Regions from separate parts of the Variimorphobacter sp. HTMS_6 genome, predicted to be linked through region 4. Evidence: predicted binding sites of a transcription regulator. Region 4 holds the regulator's gene; each other region holds the start of a gene.
The links. Region 4 encodes NrdR, which represses ribonucleotide reductase genes. Its sites were predicted from a motif close to CACAANATNTTGTG; they were not measured.
Positions count from the first base shown of each region.

Region 1 (6,210 bases), 800 kb from region 4:
AAAAATGGTACCAAACTTTAAAGGATTATCCGAACCCGGTAATACCTTTGGATTTTTTGTCATCTCAATTTTAATATCTAACATTTTCTCATCCTTCCTTGTTAAACCCTTTCATCCCATCAATGAACGAATTTATTCTCGTAGCTGGTAATTCGAATTATTACCAATTTTTATACTCTTTATAGTAGTCTTACTAACCTGATTTTTCAAGTATTTTTTATTGGATTTTTTTATTTCTCTCATATCTGCAAAAGGTATAGGTAAGATCATAGTAGGTTTGTTCTTCTGTTTCTTCGGCTAACACCCAATCCTCCATCTGATCCAGATTAGGGAAATGAGTATCTGCCATATACTTGTAATCAATTTTCGTTACATGTGCTATATCACAGAACGGGAGCATCTGTCTGTATATCGTTGCTCCTCCAATCACATAGATATCTTCGGATCGATAGGGAGCTGCTGCCTCAAGTGCTTCTTCAATACTATGTACCACTACTGCATCCTTTATTTTATAGTCCTGTTTTGTTGTAATCACTATATTCGTTCTATTCTTTAAGGGTTGTCCACCAGGAAAGCTCTCCATAGTACTCCTACCCATAATTACCACCTTATTTGTTGTCTCATCACGGAAAAAACGCATATCCGCCGGAATACTCACGAGGAGTTTATTCTGATATCCGATTGCCCAGTTATTGTCCACTGCTACGATTAAATTCATGCTAATTCACCTTTCTATACTGCTACCGGTATATGCTCCACTTTTGGTCCAAACTTATAATCGCGAAGCTCAAAATCATCTACAGTAAAGCTGTAGAAATCCTTTACTTCCGGGTTCATCCAAAAGGTAGGTGCATCAAAGGTAGGACGTTCAATCAATTCTTGTATCACCGGTATATGTCTGTCATAAATATGTGCATCCGCAATCACATGTACCAATTCACCTACTTCGAAATCACACACCTGTGCAAGCATATGCACAAGAACTGCATATTGACATACATTCCAGCTGTTCGCAGCTAAGATATCATTTGACCTTTGATTTAATATTGCATTCAAGGTTAATTTTTCACTATTTTTTTTCTTAGTCACGTTAAATGTTACACTATATGCACAGGGATATAGATTCATTTCATGAAGATCCTGATGAACATAGATATTCGTCATGATTCTTCTACTGTATGGATTATTCTTCAGGTCAAAGATCACGCGATCCACTTGATCCATCTCTCCCTCTTTATATTTGTGCTTCACCGACATCTGATATCCATAGGCCTTACCGATAGCTCCGTTCTCATCTGCCCAGCTATCCCAGATACTGCTGTTAAGCTCATTAACATTATTCGATTTTTTTTGCCATATCCATAACAATTCATCAATACAGCTTTTAATCGGGGTTCTTCGAAGCGTCATTGCCGGGAATTCCTTTGTTAAATCATAACGATTCACTACACCAAATTTTTTAATCGTGTATGCGAAGGCTCCATCCTCCCATTTCGGTCTGACCTTCTCACCCTCGGTACTCACTCCGTTTTCTAATATATCCTTACACATGGATATAAATATATTATCTGCTAAACTCATAAAAATCCTCCGTTTTGCGATCTTAACAAATCATCTTCTACATTAAATTATTGTACCTTAGTTTGCTACGCAAGGCAACCTCTAAACACACATAAAATATTCGTACCAGAATAAGTTATTTCCCTATCCGGTACGAACATTCTATGTCAATTATTCTTATAAGCAATTATTTTTAATATAAGGGGCAAGTGTAAATGTACTCAACCTCTTACAGACAAACTACACTTTCCTCTACAAAACGTTTTATATTTGATGCGTTCACATATTTTGTGGCAACACCATCTTTTATTTCTACCAGAGTAGGTGCCTGCATAATACTGAATTCATTCGCTAAATCCTGATTTTCTTCTGCATCAATAACTGCGTAAGATATTCCTTTTAGGAACTCCTTTGCAAGCTTGCAATTGGGGCAGGTCTTTGTAGTAAAGAGATATAGCCCGTCTCCCATTGCGGTGCTCTCCTCAGCACAAGCACAATTATTCTCCGACTTATGATCTTCCATCTCTCTGAATTGCTCTGGTCTGTAGATCTTACGGTTCTTGTATTCCTGGGATTTACCTTCATTCCAGTTTTGAACCGGACGATAATAACCGGTAATACGGCTATATACTTCCGCCCTCTCACCACAGTGAGGACAGGTATATTGTTCTCCGACTAAGTATCCATGTGTCTTACATACCGAATAGGTAGGGGACAAGGTGTAATAAGGCAATTTATAATTAGATGCAATTGTTCGAACTAATTTTGCCGCTGCTTCCCAATCCTGCAACTTTTCACCAAGGAATGCATGGAATACGGTTCCCGAAGTGTATAATGTCTGCAATTCATCCTGAACATCAAGCGCATCAAAAATATCCTCAGTATAGCCTACCGGAAGGTGGGAACTGTTCGTATAATAAGGAACATCCCCTTCATTGCCAGCAGTCTTAATATCGGGCCAACGCTTTCTGTCATGCTTAGCTAAACGATAGGTTGTGGACTCTGCCGGAGTTGCTTCCAGGTTATATAAATCGCCGTACTCTTCCTGATAATCAGATAGGCGTTCTCTCATATGATTTAACGTCTTAATTGCAAAATCCTTGGTCTTCTTATCGGTCATATCTTTGCCTAACCATTTGGCATTTAAACCAACCTCATTCATACCAATCAGACCAATCGTTGAGAAATGACTCTCAAATGATCCCAAATAACGCTTTGTATATGGGTATAACCCTTCATCCAGTAATTTTGTGATTACGCCTCTTTTTACATTTAAGGAACGAGCTGCGAGATCCATCATGCGATCAAGGCGCTCAAAAAACTCCTCCTCTGTAATGGACTGATATGCAATACGAGGCATATTAATTGTAACAACACCCACAGAACCGGTACTTTCACCGGAACCAAAGAAACCACCGGTTTTCTTACGAAGTTCTCTAAGATCCAAACGAAGTCTGCAACACATAGAACGCACATCACTCGGTTCCATATCACTGTTTATAAAGTTTGAAAAATATGGGGTACCGTATTTTGATGTCATCTCAAACAAAAGTCTATTATTCTCTGTATCAGACCAGTCAAAATCATTGGTAATGGAGTAGGTCGGAATCGGATACTGGAATCCTCTACCGTTCGCATCTCCTTCAATCATAATCTCAATAAAGGCTTTGTTGACCATATCCATCTCTTTTTTACAATCTTTGTACTTAAAGTCAACTTCTTTGCCACCGATGATACATGGTAATTCTGCAAGGTCATTCGGTACCGTCCAGTCCAAGGTGATATTGGAGAATGGTGCCTGTGTACCCCAACGGCTCGGTGTGTTTACGCCATATACGAAGGATTGAATGCACTGCTTTACTTCCTTATAGGTTAAGTTATCTACCTTAACAAATGGCGCCAAATAAGTATCAAAGGAGGAGAAGGCCTGCGCGCCAGCCCATTCATTTTGCATAATTCCTAGGAAATTAACCATCTGATTGCAAAGGGTGGACAAATGACCTGCAGGGGATGATGTGATCTTACCCGGAATTCCGCCGAGTCCTTCTTTTATTAACTGTTTTAAAGACCAGCCTGCGCAGTAACCGGTCAGCATGGATAAATCGTGTAAATGAATATCCGCGTTACGATGTGCACTTGCTATCTCTTGATCGTATATTTCTGACAGCCAATAATTCGCTGTAACAGATCCTGAATTATGTAATATTAAACCGCCAACGGAATAGGTAACGGTAGAGTTTTCTTTTACTCTCCAATCCTCTTCCTTTACATAGCTGTTTACAATCTCTTTGTAATCAAGAATTGTAGACTTCATGTTACGGATTTTTTCTCTATTTTTACGGTAAAGGATGTATGCCTTAGCAACATCAGTGTAGCCTGTCTGTTCCAATACATTTTCCACACTATCCTGTACATCTTCCACGTGAATGGTTTCATCTTTCACATTGTTTTGGAAATCAGATGTTACACGTAATGCTAACAAGCTAATAATCTCTTCTGTATAGAATTTTTCTGTCGCTTTGAAGGCTTTTGTTATTGCTTCACTGATTTTCTTTAGGTTGAATTCGGCAACCTGACCATCTCTCTTAATAACGTTAATCATAAGTAACTGACCCCTTCCCGTTCTCTTAAATTCTAAGATTACCTCTAGACTCAATACTACCAGAAATGTTTTCCAGAGTCAATACAAAAATACTAGATATATGCTAGCAATTTTGCCCCAGCACTATATCTAGTATTAATTTTAGTAATTTTGTCCTATTTACTTTATTTGCTGGAAGGCCGATAAATCAAGGGTTTGCGAAGATTTTCCTACAAACTTTGGAAAATATCCTTTGGTACATATGCCTTTACATAGATTCCATCTTGACGATATTCCTCTTCCAAAAGTTGTCCGTACTTTCTTATCATTTGAATCTTTCCGGCATCCTCATATGAGAACTCTTTTTCTAAAAGAATTTTACGTTCCTTAAGAATCTTCTCAATAAGTTCCAATAATTTATTTACATCATCACCAGATTTTGCTGATATTTTAATTGTGTAATCCGCCTTGAAATCTTTGATCGTACGATCCGCTTCCGGTTTATCCTGTTTATTAAAGGCTGTGATAATCTCTTTGTCCTGAATTCCAAGTTTATTTAACGTATCATATACTATATGCATATGACGATCCACATCAGGATTTGCACTGTCCACCACATGAAGTATTATATCGGAGTACTTGGCTTCTTCAAGTGTACTTCGAAATGCTTCAATCAAGTGATGAGGAAGCTTGCGGATAAATCCTACTGTATCCGTGAGTAAAATCTGCTGCCCACTCTCAAGTTCCAGGTTTCTGGTCGTCGGATCCAGTGTAGCAAAAAGCTTGTCCTCTTCAAGAACCCCTGCATTTGTGAGATAATTCAATAAAGTTGATTTTCCTGCATTCGTATATCCTACAATTGCAATAACCGGGATACGATTCTTGCTTCGAAGATTTCTGGCAGTTTCACGGTTTTGCTTCACTTCATCTAGCTCATGACGCAATATCGTTATTCTTTCTTTAATTAATCGACGATCGATCTCCAGCTTTTTCTCACCGGGACCTCTGGTACCAATTCCTCCACCCAGCCTTGATAAGGAATTCCCCAGTCCAATCAAACGGGAAGAACGATATCTGAGCTGTGCCAATTCAACCTGTATTTTTCCTTCTCTTGTGGAGGCACGTTTTGCGAATATCTCTAGTATAATAACGGTTCGGTCTAGTACCTTCATCTGAAGCGAGTTCTCAAGGTTTTTTAATTGTGCAGGAGAAAGCTCATCATCACAGACCACTCCGGTTGCCTTTGTCATAAGCGCCAATTCTCTCACTTCTTCTATTTTACCTTTGCCGATATAGGTTCCGGGGTGAACCTTTTCTCTATTCTGAATAATCTTTCCAACGGTTATCGCTCCGGCGGTTGAAGCAAGCTCCTCCAGTTCATCCAGAGACTGTACTGTATCATCACTGTCTGAAGCAGCAACTCCGACCAGTACAAAGCGTTCCTCCATTTCTTTTACATCATATAACTGTCCCATCCATATCTCCAATCCGCCGTATCACAGCTGCTTTTTCTTTTCGTTTTTTTATTTATTATTACTCAATTAGTATGAACCAATCCGAGTATCGATAAATTCCGCTTCTCTTTTCGCTTCTTTATCCCCTGGATACTTCTTTTGATAATCAGCAATTGTCTCATGTGCTTTGTCATATTCACCTAGATTTTCAAAAGCGATAATTTCATTTTTCATGAGAACCTGTAAAGTAGTACCCTCCTTTTGGGCAATTCCCTTTTTCAGATAGCCCAATGCCTTATCATATTCCTTATTCTTCATTAAACATACAGCTACCTGGTTGTAGGCCTTGGCAGATTCCACTTTCCCTTCACTAAGGTACTTCTCATAATATTCAAGCGCTTTTTTGTAATTCTTTTTTTCCCGGTATATTTCACCTACAGAATAATATGCCTCCTCAATACCGGATTGTGCAGATTGCAGAAGCTGACTCATTGCCGCTTTTTCATCCCCTAAATAATAATGAATTCTTGCCATATTGTATTTGTCGAGATCAGTTTGAGCTTTGATTTGCGCCCCCTCCGATAGTACTGCTTTCGCTTCTGTTTCCTTATTACT
Region 1 covers NZ_AP046094.1:372,344-378,553, reverse strand. Annotated here, with positions in the region: gene AC6IWN_RS01700 (branched-chain amino acid aminotransferase) at 1-84, opposite strand, end outside; gene AC6IWN_RS01695 (dihydrofolate reductase) at 218-718, opposite strand; gene thyA (thymidylate synthase) at 733-1,581, opposite strand; gene AC6IWN_RS01685 (ribonucleoside triphosphate reductase) at 1,790-4,162, opposite strand; gene hflX (GTPase HflX) at 4,372-5,616, opposite strand; gene AC6IWN_RS01675 (tetratricopeptide repeat protein) at 5,683-6,210, opposite strand, start outside.
Region 1: the regulator NrdR is predicted to act here: its motif matches at 4,284-4,297, upstream of AC6IWN_RS01685 (ribonucleoside triphosphate reductase).

Region 2 (6,210 bases), 900 kb from region 4:
ATACCGTATATACATTACTCCAGGTTCAGGGAGTGGCAGCGGTACAAGCTATGAGGCTGAAAGCGGAACCCTTTCTAATGGAGCAAAATTACAAAGTAATAGCTCCTGTTCAGGTGGAGTCAATGTTGGATACCTCGGTGGGTCGTCTAACGGAACGGTGGTAATAAACAATGTAAATGTTGCAACCGCCGGTACTCATACGATGACCATTTACTATGTTTCAAACGATACACGTACAGTATATGTAACCCCGAACAGCGGCTCATGGTTTGGTGTGTCATGTCCAGGTACAGGTAATTGGACATCTGTAGCTTCAGTCACCACGAACGTTACCTTGAACGCCGGAAATAACACCATAAAGCTGGATAATGGGTCAGGATCAGGATACGCTCCTGATATTGATAGAATTGTCATTAATTAAATCTCATTATTTACTATATAGCTCATTAAAAATACTCCTCTTTACAGCTCTATGTAAAGAGGAGTATTTTTAACTATAAACATGATTATTGTCCAATGATTTATATATCTCTTGTATGGGTTTTGAAGAGGAGGTTCAAAGCATATAATGGATTAATCCAGTATTGTTAGAAGGTTATGAGATGCAAGAAAATAATAATACACCTGGTAATAATACAAATCCGACCACACCTGCAACATCTACAACACCTGTCACTCCTTCAGTTCCAGTTGCACCTACAACACCCACAACACCTGTAGCTCCTGCAGCACCTACAACACCTGCAGTACCCACAGCACCTGTGGTGCCTCCAACCCCGGTTACTCCTCCCGTTCCGGGTGGAGTAGTGACCCCAAGTGTTAATCTGACTCCGATTAATAGTGCTATGCCTAGTGGAAAGATAGAGAATCAATTGAATTTAGCGCTCGAGGTCCCGGAAGAGACCAGATTAAAAACCGGTAGCCTTGCAGTTGGGTATTCTCCTGATACGAAGACCTGGGAATTAATTGTTAAGTACCATGGTAGTTTAGATCGAATTAGGAAGGAGTTAAATATTTCAGCAGTAGAATTAGCAAATCGTTTCGCGATTCTTACAGTGCCGGATCCGCTCGTGAATCTGGTTGCAAGATATGAAGAAATTGAATTTATCGAAAAACCCAAACGGTTCTTCTATGAAGTGAATAATGGAAGGACTGCTTCCTGTATAAATCCTGTACAAAATCAGCCCTATAATCTGTTTGGGGAAGGTGTAATTGTAGCGATCATAGATTCAGGTATTGATTATTCACATCCTGATTTTCGCAATGAAGATGGAACAACACGCATAGTAGAGTTATGGGATCAGACGATACCGGGTAATCCTCCTGCAGGTTATGATATCGGAACACTCTACCCTAGGGAAAAGATTAATGAGGCCTTGAAGATTCCCATGCCTGAGAGAATGGCAATTGTTCCAAGTACGGATTTAAGTGGTCACGGAACCCATGTGGCTGGAATTGCAGCAGGCAACGGAAGGGCAAGCAATGGGTTATATCGTGGAGTTGCCTCTTCCAGTGAATTACTGATTGTGAAATTGGGACAGTCGGTTGGTGATTCTTTTCCGAGAACCACACAGCTTATGCAAGGAATTGACTATGCAATTCGTTATGCAATCAGTGTTAATAAACCAATTTCAATCAATATTAGCTTCGGCAATAATTATGGACCTCATACCGGTTATTCCTTGTTGGAGAGTTATATTGATGAGGCAGCGAACTCCTGGAAGGATAATATTGTGATAGGAACTGGGAATGAAGGAGCAACCGGGAACCATGCACAAGGGATTCTTCAAATGGGCAGAACCACTTCAGTTGATGTTACGGTATCCGATTATGAATTTTCATTCAATCTTCAAATTTGGAAAAATTATTTTGATTTATTTGATGTGTCGATCGTAGCGCCGAATGGAACACGTGTAGGACCAATTCCATCGATATTAGGAAAGCAGCAGTTTAATATTGGTCAGACACAGATACTTTTATACTACGGTGACCCAACGCCATACAATATCCAACAGGAGATTTATTTTGAATTTATTCCACTAGGAACCTATGTTAACTCCGGAGTATGGCGTTTTGAGATGGTGCCGCGTAGAATAGTTGTAGGAAATTATGATATGTGGCTTCCAGCTGGTGGAGTGAAAAGCCCCGAAACAAGATTTCTGTTGCCCTCAGAATATACTACACTTACCATACCATCCACAGCTTACCGAGCTATCACAGTAGGGGCATATGATGCGTATACGGATAGCTATGCTCCATTTTCCGGGAGAGGATTTACAAGAGATTTGGGTATAAAACCAGATATCGTAGCACCAGGTGTTAACATTAATTCCTGTGCTCCGGGAGGAGGTTATGCAATAAGATCCGGCACATCGATGGCTACTCCTTTTGTTACCGGCAGTGTAGCATTGTTGATGGAGTGGGGTATCATTCAGGGGAATGATCCGTATTTGTATGGCCAAAAGATGAAGGCAAATCTAATTAACGGTGCAAGACAGTTAAGGGTTGAAACTATCTATCCAAACCGGACGCTTGGGTACGGAGCATTGTGTCTGGCAAATACAATACGTGGGGTATAATAAATATGAGGGAGGAATAGTGAGTAACTGGTTGGGTGAATAACGGATGCCTAAAAATCAGGAAGAAAAATAGTAAAATGCTTGATAAATAAAGGCTTTATATAACTTATAATAATTAATATAAATCACCACATAACGTATCTTGAGAAAAATCGACTACTATATATTGTGTAATTTTTTGAGAAAATACCAATTTAGTAATTGATTTTTTTCTCGTCTTACTATATAATACAATTCTCATATATAGTAGCGGAGGAGAAGTGGCATGAACACGATTAAAAGAAATGGGGCAGAGGAAGCATTTGATCTCAACAAAATTGTTGAAGCAGTCAGAAAAGCGAATGCATCCGGTGAAAAAAGTACTCTTAGTGAAGAGCAGATTATCCACATTGCAGATTATGTGGAGTATAAATGTAAAAAATTAAACAGAGCTGTGTCTGTGGAAGAGATTCAGGATATGGTGGAAGATCAGATTATGGCAACCGGTCAATTTGATCTTGCAAAGCGATATGTAAAGTATCGTTATCAACGTTCTCTGATCCGAAAAGCGAATACTACGGATCATCGTATTCTATCCTTGCTTGAAGGAAACAATGAGGATGTAAAGCAGGAGAATTCAAATAAAAATCCTGTTATCAATAGCGTACAACGTGATTATATGGCAGGAGAAGTAAGCAAGGACATCACTCGTAGAATGCTGTTGCCGGCAGATATTGTGGAAGCGGATCAACAGGGTATTATCCATTTTCATGATACGGATTACTTTGCACAGCATATGCACAATTGTGATTTGGTCAATTTAGAGGATATGTTGCAGAACGGAACTGTAATCAGTGAAACCCGGATAGAGAAGCCACATAGCTTTTCTACTGCATGCAACATTGCTACTCAGATCATCGCACAGGTAGCAAGTAATCAATATGGTGGACAGAGTGTTAGCTTGGCACATCTTGCCCCATTTGTACAGATATCAAGAATGAAGATACGGGCAGAAGTACTGGAGGAAATTGAGGTACTTGGTTGTACGGTTGATGAAAAGATGATAGATGAAATTGTTGAAAAGAGACTTCGAAGAGAGGTAATCAAGGGCGTTCAAACGATTCAGTACCAGGTTATCACTCTTATGACAACAAATGGACAGGCACCTTTCCTCACTGTTTTTATGTATCTTAACGAAGCAAAGAATGAGATTGAGAAAAAAGACTTAGCAATGATTATCGAGGAAACACTCAAACAACGATATAAGGGTGTTATGAATGAAGCTGGCATATGGGTTACACCAGCATTCCCTAAATTAATCTACGTTCTGGAAGAGGATAATGTTGAAGAGGGCTCTGAGTACCATTATCTGACCGAACTGGCAGCAAAGTGTACGACAAAGAGATTGGTACCTGATTACATATCGGAAAAGAAAATGAAAGAACTTAAGGAAGGGAATTGCTTCCCGGTTATGGGATGTCGAAGTGCATTAAGTCCTTGGAGGGATGAGAACGGCAATTATAAATTCTACGGACGCTTTAATCAGGGGGTTGTAACCCTTAACCTCGTAGATGTGGCGTTATCCTCCGGTGGCGATATAGAGAAGTTTTGGAACATATTTGATGAAAGACTTGAATTATGCTATCAGGCATTGATGGTTCGTCATTTGCGCTTAAAGGGTACTTTGTCGGATTCTGCTCCTATCCTATGGCAACATGGTGCACTTGCTAGACTGAAAAAGGGAGAAACAATTGATAAGTTACTTTACGGTGGTTATTCTACCATATCTCTCGGTTATGCTGGCTTGTATGAGTGTACGAAGTATATGACTGGTAAATCACACACCAATCCGGAAGCCACCACTTTTGCACTTGATGTAATGAAATACATGAATGAGGCCTGTGACAGATGGAAAGAGGAGACTGATCTAGGCTTTGGTATCTATGGTGCACCGATAGAAAGTACTACTTATAAATTCGCGAGGTGTTTGCAAAAGCGTTTTGGTATTATTAAAGGAGTTACGGATAAGAGTTATATCACGAACAGTTATCATGTTCATGTATCAGAAGAAATTGATGCGTTCTCAAAATTGAAATTTGAATCCCAGTTCCAGTCACTTTCCACCGGCGGAGCAGTAAGCTATGTGGAAGTGCCGAACATGCAGCATAACATACCTGCGGTGCTTCAGGTAATTCGATATATTTATGATAACATTATGTATGCGGAACTTAACACTAAGTCCGATTGCTGTCAGGAATGTGGTTTTAACGGTGAAATTGGAATTATCACTGATGATGATGGTAAGCTTAGGTGGGAGTGCCCGAACTGTGGAAACAGGGATCAGGATAAGATGAATGTTGCTCGCAGAACCTGCGGCTATATCGGAACTCAGTTCTGGAATCAGGGTAGAACACAGGAGATTAAAGAAAGGGTGCTACATCTTTAATATGAATTATGGAGCAATTAAAAAGACGGATATTTCAAACGGTTTAGGTGTAAGGGTGTCCTTGTTTGTATCAGGCTGCACACATCATTGCAAAGGATGCTTTAATGAAGAAACCTGGGATTTTAAGTTTGGGAAACCATTTACACAGGAGACAGAAGCTGAGATTATTGAGGCTATTGCTCCAAATCACATTAAGGGGCTATCGCTTCTGGGCGGAGAACCCTTTGAAAAGGTAAATCAACAAGTACTATTACCATTTTTGAAAAAAATAAAAAGCATCTACCCGAACAAAGATATTTGGTGCTATACCGGTTATACCTTTGAAACGGATTTGTTAGAGAATGGCTGTGCTAATTGTGAATACACGAAAGAAATGTTAAATACTATTGATGTTTTAGTGGATGGAGAATTCATCGAGGAGCTAAAGGATATAAAATTACAATTTCGAGGGTCTTCGAACCAAAGAATTATTGATATGAAAAGGTCGATGGTATATGGTGAGTTATTTGGTTTAGAATTATAACTGAATTACGAGTACCTGGAGTGGAACTTTATCATTCTCGGTACTCGTTTTTTGCTGTCGAAATAGAGGATAACTTGACTGAAAGCACCGAAAATAGTAAAATATAGTGAGGATATTTTCACAAATAACATAAATGATTGTTTGCTAAAGATCATTAAGGAGTACTAATGAGGTTAGATCGTTTTTTTAGTATATTTCATCAAAAGCTTATATTATTTATGTCCACAGTTTTATTAACTTTGAGTATTTTTTTAGCAAAAGGATTGATGGATAATAACGGTTTCCACTCAAATATGTGGTCGAACAGAGCCCTTGTAATTATTACAAGTGTTTTCCTGCTATTGATTGGATTTATTTTTGTACTTCTGATTTATATAAAAAAGATTAATAAAATGAAACAGATACTTTTTAACAGTAATAGTGTACTAACCCAGTTAAATAAAGAGTTGGTTGCCTCAGATGAAATTCTTAAGCAAGAATTGGAAGAGTTAATTACCACGCAGAAAACTTCAATAGATAGTGAAAAAAGATATTCACTCTTGTTTGAAAGAATGCTGAATGGTTTTTTTGTTTTTATGCCTATATTTGATTTGAATAAACGGTTATGTGATTTATTAATTATAAGTGCAAACCCAAGCATTGAGCATCATACAAATCGGAGTACGGATCTGATTGTTGGGAAA
Region 2 covers NZ_AP046094.1:274,519-280,728, forward strand. Annotated here, with positions in the region: gene AC6IWN_RS01250 (carbohydrate-binding protein) at 1-421, shown strand, start outside; gene AC6IWN_RS01255 (S8 family peptidase) at 846-2,579, shown strand; gene nrdD (anaerobic ribonucleoside-triphosphate reductase) at 2,845-5,004, shown strand; gene nrdG (anaerobic ribonucleoside-triphosphate reductase activating protein) at 5,006-5,527, shown strand; gene AC6IWN_RS01270 (sensor histidine kinase) at 5,920-6,210, shown strand, end outside.
Region 2: the regulator NrdR is predicted to act here: its motif matches at 2,737-2,750, upstream of nrdD (anaerobic ribonucleoside-triphosphate reductase).

Region 3 (6,210 bases), 1.4 Mb from region 4:
ATGAACTGTAATAGAAGTATTGTGATCTGTCCAATGATCCATTGTTATTTTATATAATTCCAATTGTTCAATTGCACCAACATCATATTTTGTCTTGCCCTCAGGGGCTTTAACAGGAAATTCAATTACCTTTACTGTGCAGTTCTCATCGGATTGACCAACTTCATTATAAATTGGATAACAACCTAAACGCTCAATCATTTGATATAAAGGATCAGTTACTGAGATTCTAACCCTTCTCACATAGTAGTTGGAGTGGGAATAATGAACACCGGAACTAACACAAGGAAGTGTGGATAAGCTTCCTTCCGGTTTAATTGTTGTCATGAGCTTCGGTGTGTTTATCCCAAGCTCTTTGCAATAACGTTCTCCTTCTTTATGGACAGTATCTCTTAATTCATCAAGCAGCTGCCCAAGCTCGTTATAACTCATCCCAACTTTATTCACCATATCCATCATGCCGGTCAGCGAGATTCCGATGATACGATCCTCTTGCATAATTTTGTTCCATTCCGGAAGCTCAACCTCAACAAGAGTCATCCTAATCGCTGTTCTGGTGGAAAGCCCTAGTACCCTTTTCAGTTCCTCTACATCCAGATAATTCTCTTTCACAAATGCGGTGAGATTATTCGTGGTCAGGTTACAGCATTGCTTCGATTGCAACAGGATTTCGCCACATGGATTACATCCCCGGAAGGTATCCTTCCTTCTTCCTGCCTCTGTAGCATTGATAAATCCAGGTTCTCCGTTGATTCGTATAGATTCAATAATATCCTTAATCTTGTCGATAGAGGGGCGTTTTGTATATAGTACAGAATTATTGCTCATCTTACGGTGCGAGATAGAGGTATCCTCAATCCAGTTTCCATCCACCACCTTATAGATATCTCTTTTCGCATTGATCACTTCATCATCATCTTCATCACATATAACCATCATCGCACTTCGTCTGACCCCGCCGGATACAACATTTTCACTGATAATAGTAGCGATATCAAGGATATCGATTGTTTTTAATCTTCCTTCTTCACGCACACTTATTACATGATGTATCTTTTCAAACATTCTTTGAATGGATTTGTGACCTGAGGCTCTTCCACCGAAGCGTTTTAGACGTTCCCCCTCCGGCCTTACATAGCTATAATCTATCGTAACAGTATTAATATCCTGATAATCCTCAGCTACAATCAGTTTAAAATAAAGTTCAAGTGCTTCACACCAGCCCTCTTTGCTATCACCGATCCTTAGGGTTGTCTTCGTTGTATCAGCCTTATCCCTTATTAAAGTGGTATGCTCCATATCCTCCTTTAATGTAACCAGCCGAAGCAACCCATCATACCTGCTCTTCAGTTCAAAAGATCTGGTCTTAGGAAATTGCATTATTCTATTTTTATCAATTCGGATTCCTACCCCGCTTCCTACCATTAACAGATAAAAAACATCCACCAAATCATGAAAGCTCATAATATCTGTAAAGGAACAGTTGTAGTTTGAAAGAGGATACTCTTCTACGATCTCAGTTCCTCCCATATACAGCGTTCTGCCGGAAGTGAAACTCCTTAGATGAAACAAATTATCAAATAAAAGTTTTGCCTCCTTTTCCTCCTTAGTCATATCAATGGTAATATTATGTTTTTCTTTATAACGAATTCCCAAATCAACATTGTACATTGTTGTTCGCAGTACTGTTTCATACCAATTTTCTCTTCTCTTCTTGTCCTCTAGGTATCTTGCATATGTACGTAGGTAAACAAACTCACCGAGCGGGCTTAGTGGGCTAACCATATTCTTATATTGATTTAAAAATTCATCGTTTAATTTTAATTTCATGTTTATCCTCCAATACAATCTTACTTGTACTTATTCTTATTTTTATCATTTACTTAGCAATTTAATCCTTAAGACTATGTAAAAACCACTTTATGGATATATCCTGTATTGCGAATATTTCTTGTTAATTACTATATATTGTGTTTATATTATAGCCAAGCACAATATATATGTCAATCATTAAAATAGTAATGACTACTAATTTAGAATAAAAAAGGTACTATTACAAATCATTATTGATTTGCAACAGTACCTTTAAGCCTGGTTTCTTATATACTGAATCTACAAGATCGATTATTGCTACCATTCACCGATTCCCTCTGATATATGGTTCCTATGGTTGTTATTATTCCTCGATTACATTACTCATATTCACCTTGAAGACTTCACCCTTCTTCTTCAGAATATGACCAGATTCATACAACTTACCATCCACAGTGATATAAACCTTGTTAACATTATAATAATTACCAACGGTATTCGTAATACTCTGTAATATCCTCTCCTCAAAACCGCTTCCGACATTCATGTCCTTAATGATATCCTGTGAAAAATCAATATAGGCGATCCCATTCTTACCCCTATACATACTATTAATCTTCGTATTGGTACTTACAATCGGAAGATAGGTTTCCTTCAATGCTTTCTGACGGAGTGCCTTCTCTAGCACCAGTCTGGTAGCGTCATTTGTTTTAAAAGACAAAGACAACTGTTCTACATGAATTTTCTCCTTGGTATCAGGATAATATACGCGTATCGTCTGAACAAATGGTTTATCTGTCTTGACCTTACTAAGAGAGGAGGAAACCTCCAACTCCCCTGATGAGTAAATATTCTTTACCAATCCTACCTTGGGTGCATAATAGTACTTTGCCTCTCCATTCTTATCCAATGAGGTGACTTCTATGGTAATATACTGTCCTGAAGGAGTATCTACTTTTACATCTGTTCCTGAGATATAACGCTTTGTACCATCCCCAAGAGTCCAACTCGTGCCCTTTTTTAATGGTTCCATTAAAAGTATTTCCTGTTTCTTCTCCGGTAGTGGCTTATCCATGAGATTATCTCGATAATAACATTCATGTGTCCTGTTAATAACGGTGATCTTACCATCCTTCACTTGTATGACTTCTACCGTTTCTGTACCACCATTGTTCATTCTTGTTTGCATAATGTTATTCGTTGTATCAATATAATCTACTGTTCTGTTATAGGCTGCAAATTCATTGCCATTTCCTTGATATTCATACTCTGTATCAGCCTGCATCGGATAATATTGCAGTAACTTTGCATTATCATCCTTCTGAGGTTCACTATCAGAAGTATTATCCTTAACATCCTCCGGTGGCAATGTTGTTACCGCTTGCTGAGTAGGAGTAGTTAATGGGGTGGGTTGTGGTGTACTTTCTTTTCCTTTTCCACATCCATCTAATAAAACCAGCACCATAGCCAGCATAATGAATCGACTTATCTTCTTCATATTTACCTCCATTTCATGATTAATCAGCTTATAAAACAGTATTTTAAAATATGTTTTTATATATAGTATGAAAGCCTTTTATAAATGGCTAACTGTCCTTCTATATCTTCAAGCTTTACCATGCGATTACGACTTTATTCGGTGAAGGAAATATTTATAGTCCATTATACTTTCATCAATCCTGAGATACTATCACTGATTTTCTTTGCAATATAAGCATTATTCATCGTATATAGATGAATTCCATCCACCCCTTGTGAAATCAAATCCACTATCTGATCAATCGCATATGCAATTCCGGCATCTCGTAATGCTTCCGGTGAATGCTCAAATCTCTGAAGCATCTTTGTAAACTTAGGTGGTAGGCTTGCCCCGCATAAGGTAACCATTCGCTCAATTTGTGCTTTATTCACTACCGGCATGATTCCTGCTTCAATCGGTACGCCAATTCCTGCAATTCTTGCTTTCTCAAGGAAGGAATAAAAATATTGGTTATCAAAAAACAACTGAGAAATCAGATGCTCCGCACCTGCATCCACCTTTTTCTTTAAATTCAAAATATCATCGATTAAGTTTTCTGACGAAACATGCCCCTCCGGATAACAGGCTCCTGATACATGAAACCCTCCCCTTTCGCGTATAAATGCCACGAGGTCAGAGGCATATAAAAACTCATGCTTAGGTGGAACTTCAGGGTTTATATCCCCTCGTAAAGCCAATATATTCTCAATTCCGTTCTGTTCTAATCGGTCAAGAATCTGCAATATCTCATTCTTGGTATAATTCACACAGGTTAAATGCGCTAATGGTTCAATCTGATATTTTTGCTTGATTGATGCTGCAATATCGCAGGTCGTGGTATCACCGGCGTTGCCTCCTGCACCATAAGTTACGCTGATAAAATCAGGCTTTAAATCCTTTAGTTGATCCAGCGTAGCATAAATTGTCTCGATCGGACTTGTCTTTTTCGGCGGGAACACCTCAAAGGACAAAACAGTTTTCTTTTCTTGAAATTGGGACGCTATCTGCATATTTCCTCCATATTAAAAAAGGTACCACAAGTCCATCGAAACTAGGAAGGATAATACTCCATTCTTCTATCGCTTGTTCGGACTTATGACACCCACATGATTAAGTGACATAATAAGTCTTTATAAAATTATACCTATTTTTCTAAAAACTGTCTATACACATTACTGGCTTGGATGTAAAAACCCTATTTGTAGTTGGTAAGCCATACACTTATCCATCAATTTTTTTGACTCCACATTATTCACTTTTCTGACTGTGAAGTTCGACTACATTAGTTTCTTTAATAATCTCAGTTTGTCCCTATACGGTGCATATCGGATATTGATATCGATTAGATTTGACTTCTTTAAGATACTCTTCTTGTGAGTAAAGGTGTCAAAGCTCCACTTGCCGTGATATCCACCCATTCCGCTTTCTCCAACTCCTCCGAATGGCATATATGAGGTTGCCAGATGCACCAGCGTATCATTCACACATCCTCCACCGAACGGAATTCGTTCTATTACTCTATTCTCCACTTCTTTATCCTCGGTGAACAGATAGAGTGCCAATGGTTTGGGATGATTGTTTACTGTTTCAATTACTTCATCTATCGACTCAAATTCCAGCACGGGCAGAATCGGTCCAAAGATTTCTTCTTGCATGACGGGGTCATTCCACGTAATCTGATCGAGAATCGTTGGGGAAATCTGATTGGTGTCATCATTATACTCCCCTCCGGTGATTAATTTCCCATTGTCTAATAATGCCTTCAGACGTTCATAATGTTTCCGGTTAATAATCTTTGGATAATCCGGATTATTGTATGGGGTATCTCCAAGAAATCCTTTAATATACTTTTTCATGTTCTCCAGCAGTTCTACCTTTACTGACTTGTGAACCAGGAGATAGTCAGGACAGACGCAGGTCTGACCACTATTCAATGTCTTGCCCCATATAATCCTTTTGGCAGCAAGCTCAAGATTTGCATGCTTGTCTACGATACATGGGCTTTTCCCTCCCAGCTCCAGCGTCACCGGAGTAAGATTTTTAGATGCCTTCTCCATAACAAGCTTACCCACACTCACACTTCCGGTAAAGAAGATATAGTCAAAGCGTTGCTCCAAAAGCTCCTGATTTGCTTCTCTGCCACCTTCAATCACTGCAATATACTTTTCATCAAAACACTCTCTTAAAATCTTCCCCATTATCGCTGAGGTATGAGGGGAATAGGCAGATGGCTTAACCACCACACAATTTCCACCTGCGATTGCACCAATCAACGGCGCAATCGTCAGCTGGAAAGGATAATTCCAGGGTGACATAATCAGAACATTCCCATAGGGTTCCGACACGATATAAGAGCTTGCGATAAAATGTACGATTGGTGTTTTTACACGCTTCTTCTTGTTCCATCGATGCAGATTATGGATTGCATCTTTTAGCTCTGTATAGATAATTCCCACCTCAGCGGCATAGCTCTCGAAATGTGCTTTATTTAAATCCTTCTTCAAAGCCTCCAATACTTCATTTTCGTATTTTTTTATCGTTGAGTGCAGCTTTTTCAGTGCCTCCATACGATAAGAAAGTGTTAACGTTTCCCCTTTGGTAAAATAGTTTTGCTGCTTTAATACTACCTCTTTTATATCTGACATACGGCTCACGACCTTTCGGCATTCAATGCTTTAAAATTCAAACGATTATTACGATACAATGATTTAAAAATCTTAAAGTTTCGATTATATATCTCTACATTCTTTTGTTCCGGTTTATAATTACGGTTCACAGCCACCAGCTGCTTCGCCTCCGATAATTTATCGATGATACCTAACCCCACGGATGCAACCAACGCTGCTCCGACAGCTCCAACATTTTGCGGATTTTCCACT
Region 3 covers NZ_AP046094.1:4,057,059-4,063,268, reverse strand. Annotated here, with positions in the region: gene nrdJ (ribonucleoside-triphosphate reductase, adenosylcobalamin-dependent) at 1-1,830, opposite strand, end outside; gene AC6IWN_RS18340 (GerMN domain-containing protein) at 2,177-3,310, opposite strand; gene metF (methylenetetrahydrofolate reductase [NAD(P)H]) at 3,475-4,341, opposite strand; gene AC6IWN_RS18330 (aldehyde dehydrogenase) at 4,609-5,976, opposite strand; gene AC6IWN_RS18325 (xylulokinase) at 5,982-6,210, opposite strand, start outside.
Region 3: the regulator NrdR is predicted to act here: its motif matches at 1,960-1,973, upstream of nrdJ (ribonucleoside-triphosphate reductase, adenosylcobalamin-dependent).

Region 4 (6,210 bases):
AAGCATCCGGATTTATTCTTTAAGGTATTTTCAGTTACGGTTGTACAATGGCTATTCTATTATCTGATTTCTTATATGGTATATCGTAGCTTCGGACATAATGAACATGGTGGATTTGAATTAGTAACAGGACAATCCGTTATCAGTATTGCGGTAACGGCAGTTCCGCTACCGGGTTCGGTTGGTATTGCGGAAAAGGCATTTTTGATGATTTTTCAGCCATATTATACGCAACAGCAATTACCATCCGCGATGCTCTTAAGTCGAATTATAAACTTTTATCTACCATTATTTATAAGCTTTATTGTGTATCTTTTTGTTCATTTAAGGGTGATGAAAAAGAGGAAGTAGAGGGGGATGTTGCAATATCCCCAGACTTCTCTAGTTCAAATTCCAGTTTTGCAAGTGCTAAACAACCCATAATTCCTTGATTATCGTTTAGTGAGGGGGGGACAATATAATTTGCAAGATCCTTCATCTGGGGGGTATCGATATAACCGTTAAGTAAGGTGGCTACATTCTTATGAATAAGCGGGAAAAGCTGAGTTTGATGCATTACGCCGCCACCCAGAACAATCTTATGAGGGGAGAGCGTAAGAATATAATTAACAATCCCCTGGGCGATGTAATATGCCTCCATATCCCATACCTCCATTTTGTCTACTAGTTCAAAGGCTTTTTGATTCCAGCGCATCTCAATCGCAGGTCCCGAAGCCAAACCTTCAAAACAATTAGGATGATAAGGACATACACCTTTAAAGCTGTCCATTGGATGCTTGCTTAACAGAATGTGTCCACCTTCCGGATGAAGCATTCCATGTAACAGTCCGCCATTCATAAAGATACCGACACCAATTCCGGTTCCAATCGTAATATAAATGCCGGAGGGTAATCCTTTCATACAGCCCCAAGTGGCTTCCCCAAGAGCAGACGCATTTACGTCCGTATCAAACCCAATCGGAATATCAAGAACGGTCTTTAGAGTTCCTACAATATTATAATTTGCCCAAGCCAATTTTGGAGTGGATGTGATGTATCCATAGGTTGGAGAGGTTCGCTCTAAGTCAATCGGACCAAAAGAACCGACACCGAGGGCAGAGATATTTTGATTTCTAAAATACTGAAGAATATTAGCCATAGTAATATCGGGTGTTTCTGTAGGTATGGTGCTTTGGTTTATGATTTCTCCGTTCTCATTGCCAATTGCCATTACCATCTTTGTTCCGCCTGCTTCCAGGGCTCCAAATAACATATGCATTTCCTCCGATGTGATGAAATTACACGCCCTTGTTCGTTAGAAGAGCGGTGTTGTATAATTTATTATATAAAATTACTGAGTAAAAAAACAGAGCCATTTCATAGTAATTGCTAAAATATAGATTTCTTTATTATGTTCGCTCAGTTTCCTTGATTCTATTCGATTTGAGATAGGATTGGACAAAATTTAACAACATGCTATACTGATTTCATACATAGATAGATGAAAGGTATGGTATTAATATGTTTTTTGTTTTTGGCCTATCAAATGGTGAAAAGAAATTGAATTTTGTTCAAACCGTAATATGCTCCAGGTGCGGACAGTTTGGACGATGGGAAGCTTATGCTACATTTATGTATTTTAGTTTGTTTTTTATCCCGATTTTTAGATGGGGAAAGAAATACTTCATTAAAAGCAGCTGTTGCAATAGTGTTTATGAGATTGATAAAGAGCTGGGGAAACGGATTCAAAGAGGGGAAGAGATTACTCTTACAGAAGATGATCTTCATAGTGTCAATCAATACAATAATCACTTTCATCAGAGTTGCCCAAGCTGTGGGTATCCCTTATCCAGTGAATTTACGTATTGTCCTAAATGTGGTAATAAATTATAAGAAATTGTCTTTCTATATATAAATGATATCAACAGAGTTGCTGTTCAATTAAGATTATTAGTTCTAAAATCAATATCACAACTAAATCATAGATATTAGCAGTGTGAAGGATATATATTGTATAAACTGCATAGATATTAATGATACGTAATCATTAGGGGATTATTCCATGAGGCTTCGACTTAGATTCATGATTGGGCTTATTATAATAATGATAGCTCTCACCGGATGTGAATTAAAGAAAGAAAAAGAAACAGTTAATCAGAATGCAACTGGGAATTCATCGATTACAAATGAACATATTACCAAGAAGGGGATTGAAGCAGATTATCCGATCATTCCCGCTGGGGATAATTCGAAAGACATCACAATCTGGAATCAGATTATTAAAAAGGATTTTGATAAAATACTGGATATCTATTCCTTCGAACCCTTCCCGGAACTTACCCCTGAACCGACAAGCAACAGGGTAATATTGAAGGTTAGCTATCAGACTAAATTAAATAATGATAATTACAGTAGCTTTTTGTATCTGGCTGATTTTAACGCTCCATATTCGGCACATCCAACAGAGCTTACCTATACAACAAATATAGATAAAAGAAAAAATCAAAGAACAACACTTGGTGATGTTGTTACACTAAATGAGGATTTTGTGAAAGATTTTCGTAGCTGGGATTTTATCTCGGTGGAACAAGGGAATGAGGAACTGGATAAGGCGATTAGAGATTATTTTAGTAATATAACGGATGAAGATCTTTTGAAAGGGTTTCAAAATGCTGATATAATCGGCTCGGGTAATATGATGGATGCATATAGTTATAGGACTCCCGAAAAGCTTGGAATAACCTTTGGCATACCAAATTACATTGGAGATCATGTGGAATTTGAACGGAATTATGATAAGCTTGGGAAGTATTTAATAAAATAAATTTATGAGAATTGTGAAACATATATACTATAGCAATTGTATGAAGACGTTGGTACTTAGAATATGTAGTTTGTAAACTTATAGAACTTATCAATAAAGGGGACTCGGTCTGGCAGAGTCCCCTTTTATGAGTCATAAGATAATAGTTCGGAGGAACAGTTTCCACCCGGGGGCTATTCTAATATTTTTTTTAATTCGTCCATGAATGTGCTGACATCTTTAAACTCACGGTATACGGAAGCAAATCTTACATAGGCTACCGGATCCAGGTTTTTTAATTTATTCATTACGATTTCGCCGATAACAGAACTAGGAATCTCTTTATCTTCACGGATAAAGATAGAATTTTCAACTTCGTCCACAAGTGATGTGATTTGGTCAATCGAAATAGGACGCTTATGACAGGAACGAAATACTCCTGCTTCAATCTTGGCACGATCATATGGTTCGCGATTATTATCCTTCTTAATCACTACCAAAGGGATGGTTTCAACCTTCTCATATGTGGTAAATCTTCTATGGCACTCATCACATTGTCTTCTTCTACGAATTGAGTTGTTTTCATCAGCGGGACGGGAGTCAATCACTCTGGTGTTATCCTTGTTACAAAATGGGCATTTCATAGTAAATCCTCCTAGTTGGTACTAATATAAATCGTTTAAAACAGAATAGTTTGACGATTTATTAGACATAACTAGATTATATTGAAAAATTTACTAATGGTCAAGAAAATTATTACATTTTAGTGCTATTCTTGTTCAATTTTGTTGGTTTTTTATTCTTTTTATAATAATTAAATGCATTTTAGCAGACATTTTTCAATATCCACATCTACTAGTATAATATCGACTCCAATTTGCTTGATACAGCTTCGTCCGATAACATATTCCTGGTCACGTCCAAGGATACCCCACACCTTACAGGGGCCGGGAATTATGATATGAGTAATTTGACCGGTGCATATATCGAATTCTACATCACAAACATATCCAAGTCTCATGCAGTCTCTACAATTGATTACTTCTTTCTCTCTTAACTCACAAATGCGCATATAATCACCCTTTACATGAGATTTGTCTATAATATAATCTCTCTTGTATCATGGTTTATTATATGCGCATAATTTTAAAATGTCCGCTGATTATATGCTTTATTATCTGTTTTGTTACTGCTTCTTAAAAATATTTTTATGTAGTACGTTAATTTTAATATTGAAAAAATATTAATATAGGGAAAATCAATATTACAAGAAGAAAAAATAATCGAAAAGACGACTACATCTATAAAGCGGCTACCTGGTTCTCCAGATCGGTTAATTGTTCCTTGCTTGGTATGTAATTAATTTTAACCGGATCCATAATGATATCAACTCCTATATCAATGAGAGCTTGATTGACAATACCGGTACTTTGACCACCCCAACCGTAGGAACCGAATGCAAAACCCTTCTTACCCTTTGGTTGGAGACCCTTTAGGTAGGAGAGTAATGCTGCAACATTCGGAAGAATGTTATTGTTTAACGTAGGAGATCCAACCACTAGATAGCGTGCGGTTAGAACTTCGGTAACGATGTCGGACAGATCATTCTCCTTCAGATCAATTAATCGTACTTTCGTTCCTCTCTTATCAAAACCTTCCACAATACTATGTGCCATTGATTCGGTGGAGTGCCACATGGAATCAAAGATAACAAGTGCAGTGTCCTCGGTTTCTCCGTCTGAGAAACGGTGGTATGCGCTCAAAACTTCTTTGATATGGCTTCTCCATATAATACCATGACTTGGAGCAATCATATCAAGTTCGAGTTCCTCTACAATTGCGAGTGCTTTTTTTGCCTGTGCTCCGTAAGGCATTAAAATATTTGCGTAATACCCTTGAACATCCGACAACACCTGAGAGAGATCAACTTCATCATCAAAGTGTTTATTTGATGTAAAATGTTGACCGAAGGCATCATTTGAGAATAGGATTTTTTCTTCTGGGCAATAGGTAACCATGTTGTCAGGCCAATGTAACATTGGTGTACCGACAAAAGTTAAGGTTCTCTTGCCAAGAGGGAGAACATCCCCGGACTTGATTTGTTGATACTTATAAGTTGAGCCGTAATGCATACGCAATCCTTTTAAACCATTCGGATCCGAGGTCACGATAACTGCATTCGGTGCAGCCTGCATTACTGCAGGAATTCCACCGGAGTGATCCATCTCAACATGATTGGAGATAAGATAATCGATATCAGCAGGATTTATAATTTCTGAGACACGCTCAAGCAGCTCCTGTGAGAAGGAAGCCTTTACTGTATCAATTAATGCAATCTTTTCATCCACAATCAGATATGCGTTGTAAGTTGTCCCCTTATGAATAGAATAGCCGTGGAAGTTACGGAGATTCCAATCCACAACACCTACATAATATATACCTGGTTTTAATTCTACTTTGTTCATATCTAACTCCTCCTTAACGGGTGTTTCATACTAGTGGTATTTAGTGTTAAAATATTAATGATAAAATAGGAATAATTATCAATATTATAGTATCGCTAAATATGTTTGTCAAATGGTTCGTTTCTATTTTTATAATATTTTTTACAAAAACTTGAAAATCCATTTTTCCTTTGTTATACTACCAATAAGCAAATGATTCCTTCATTGTAGGAGAGACAATGGAAGGAGCAACTATGTTTAGTAAAGCCTACAGTGCAACTTTTCACGGTATCGACGGTCTAGTTGTATCAGTGGAAGCAGATGTCAGTGATGGATTACCTGTTTTTGATATGGTTGGGTATCTGGGATCGGAGGTTAAAGAAGCGAGAGAGAGAGTAAGAATTTCGCTTAAGAATTCCGGTTATATGATACCACCCAAGAGAATCACAGTGAATCTATCCCCGGCAGATATACGAAAAGAAGGAACGGTCTTTGATTTATCTATTGCGATTGCAATTCTAACGGCCCTTGGCCATCTTCCCGAAGAAAATCTTAAGGATTATTTAATTATCGGGGAACTCAGCTTAAATGGTAATGTGAATAAAGTAAACGGAGTACTGCCTATTGTTTATTCTGCAAAACAACAGGGGTTTAAAAAGTGTATCGTCCCGCAGGAAAATGCAAAAGAAGGAGCGGTCGTATCCGGTGTTCAGGTCTATGGTGTAGCAACCCTTAAGGAAGCGGCGGACATTTTGAATAACAAAGGGGAGAAGTCACCAGAGGAGTTGGATGTCAATGAATTGTTTTTGGCAGACCGAAAAGAGGATTTCATTGATTTTTTTGAGGTAGCAGGTCAAAAGGCAGCAAAAAGGGCAATCGAAATTGCGGTATCCGGAATGCATAATATATTAATGATTGGCCCTCCTGGCTCAGGGAAAACGATGTTAGCGAAGAGAATTCCTACAATTATGCCTGGGCTATCCT
Region 4 covers NZ_AP046094.1:1,170,190-1,176,399, forward strand. Annotated here, with positions in the region: gene AC6IWN_RS05160 (lysylphosphatidylglycerol synthase transmembrane domain-containing protein) at 1-351, shown strand, start outside; gene AC6IWN_RS05165 (ROK family protein) at 302-1,252, opposite strand; gene AC6IWN_RS05170 (zinc ribbon domain-containing protein) at 1,540-1,872, shown strand; gene AC6IWN_RS05175 (hypothetical protein) at 2,042-2,803, shown strand; gene nrdR (transcriptional regulator NrdR) at 2,977-3,426, opposite strand; gene AC6IWN_RS05185 (PRC-barrel domain-containing protein) at 3,597-3,854, opposite strand; gene AC6IWN_RS05190 (FprA family A-type flavoprotein) at 4,084-5,247, opposite strand; gene AC6IWN_RS05195 (YifB family Mg chelatase-like AAA ATPase) at 5,466-6,210, shown strand, end outside.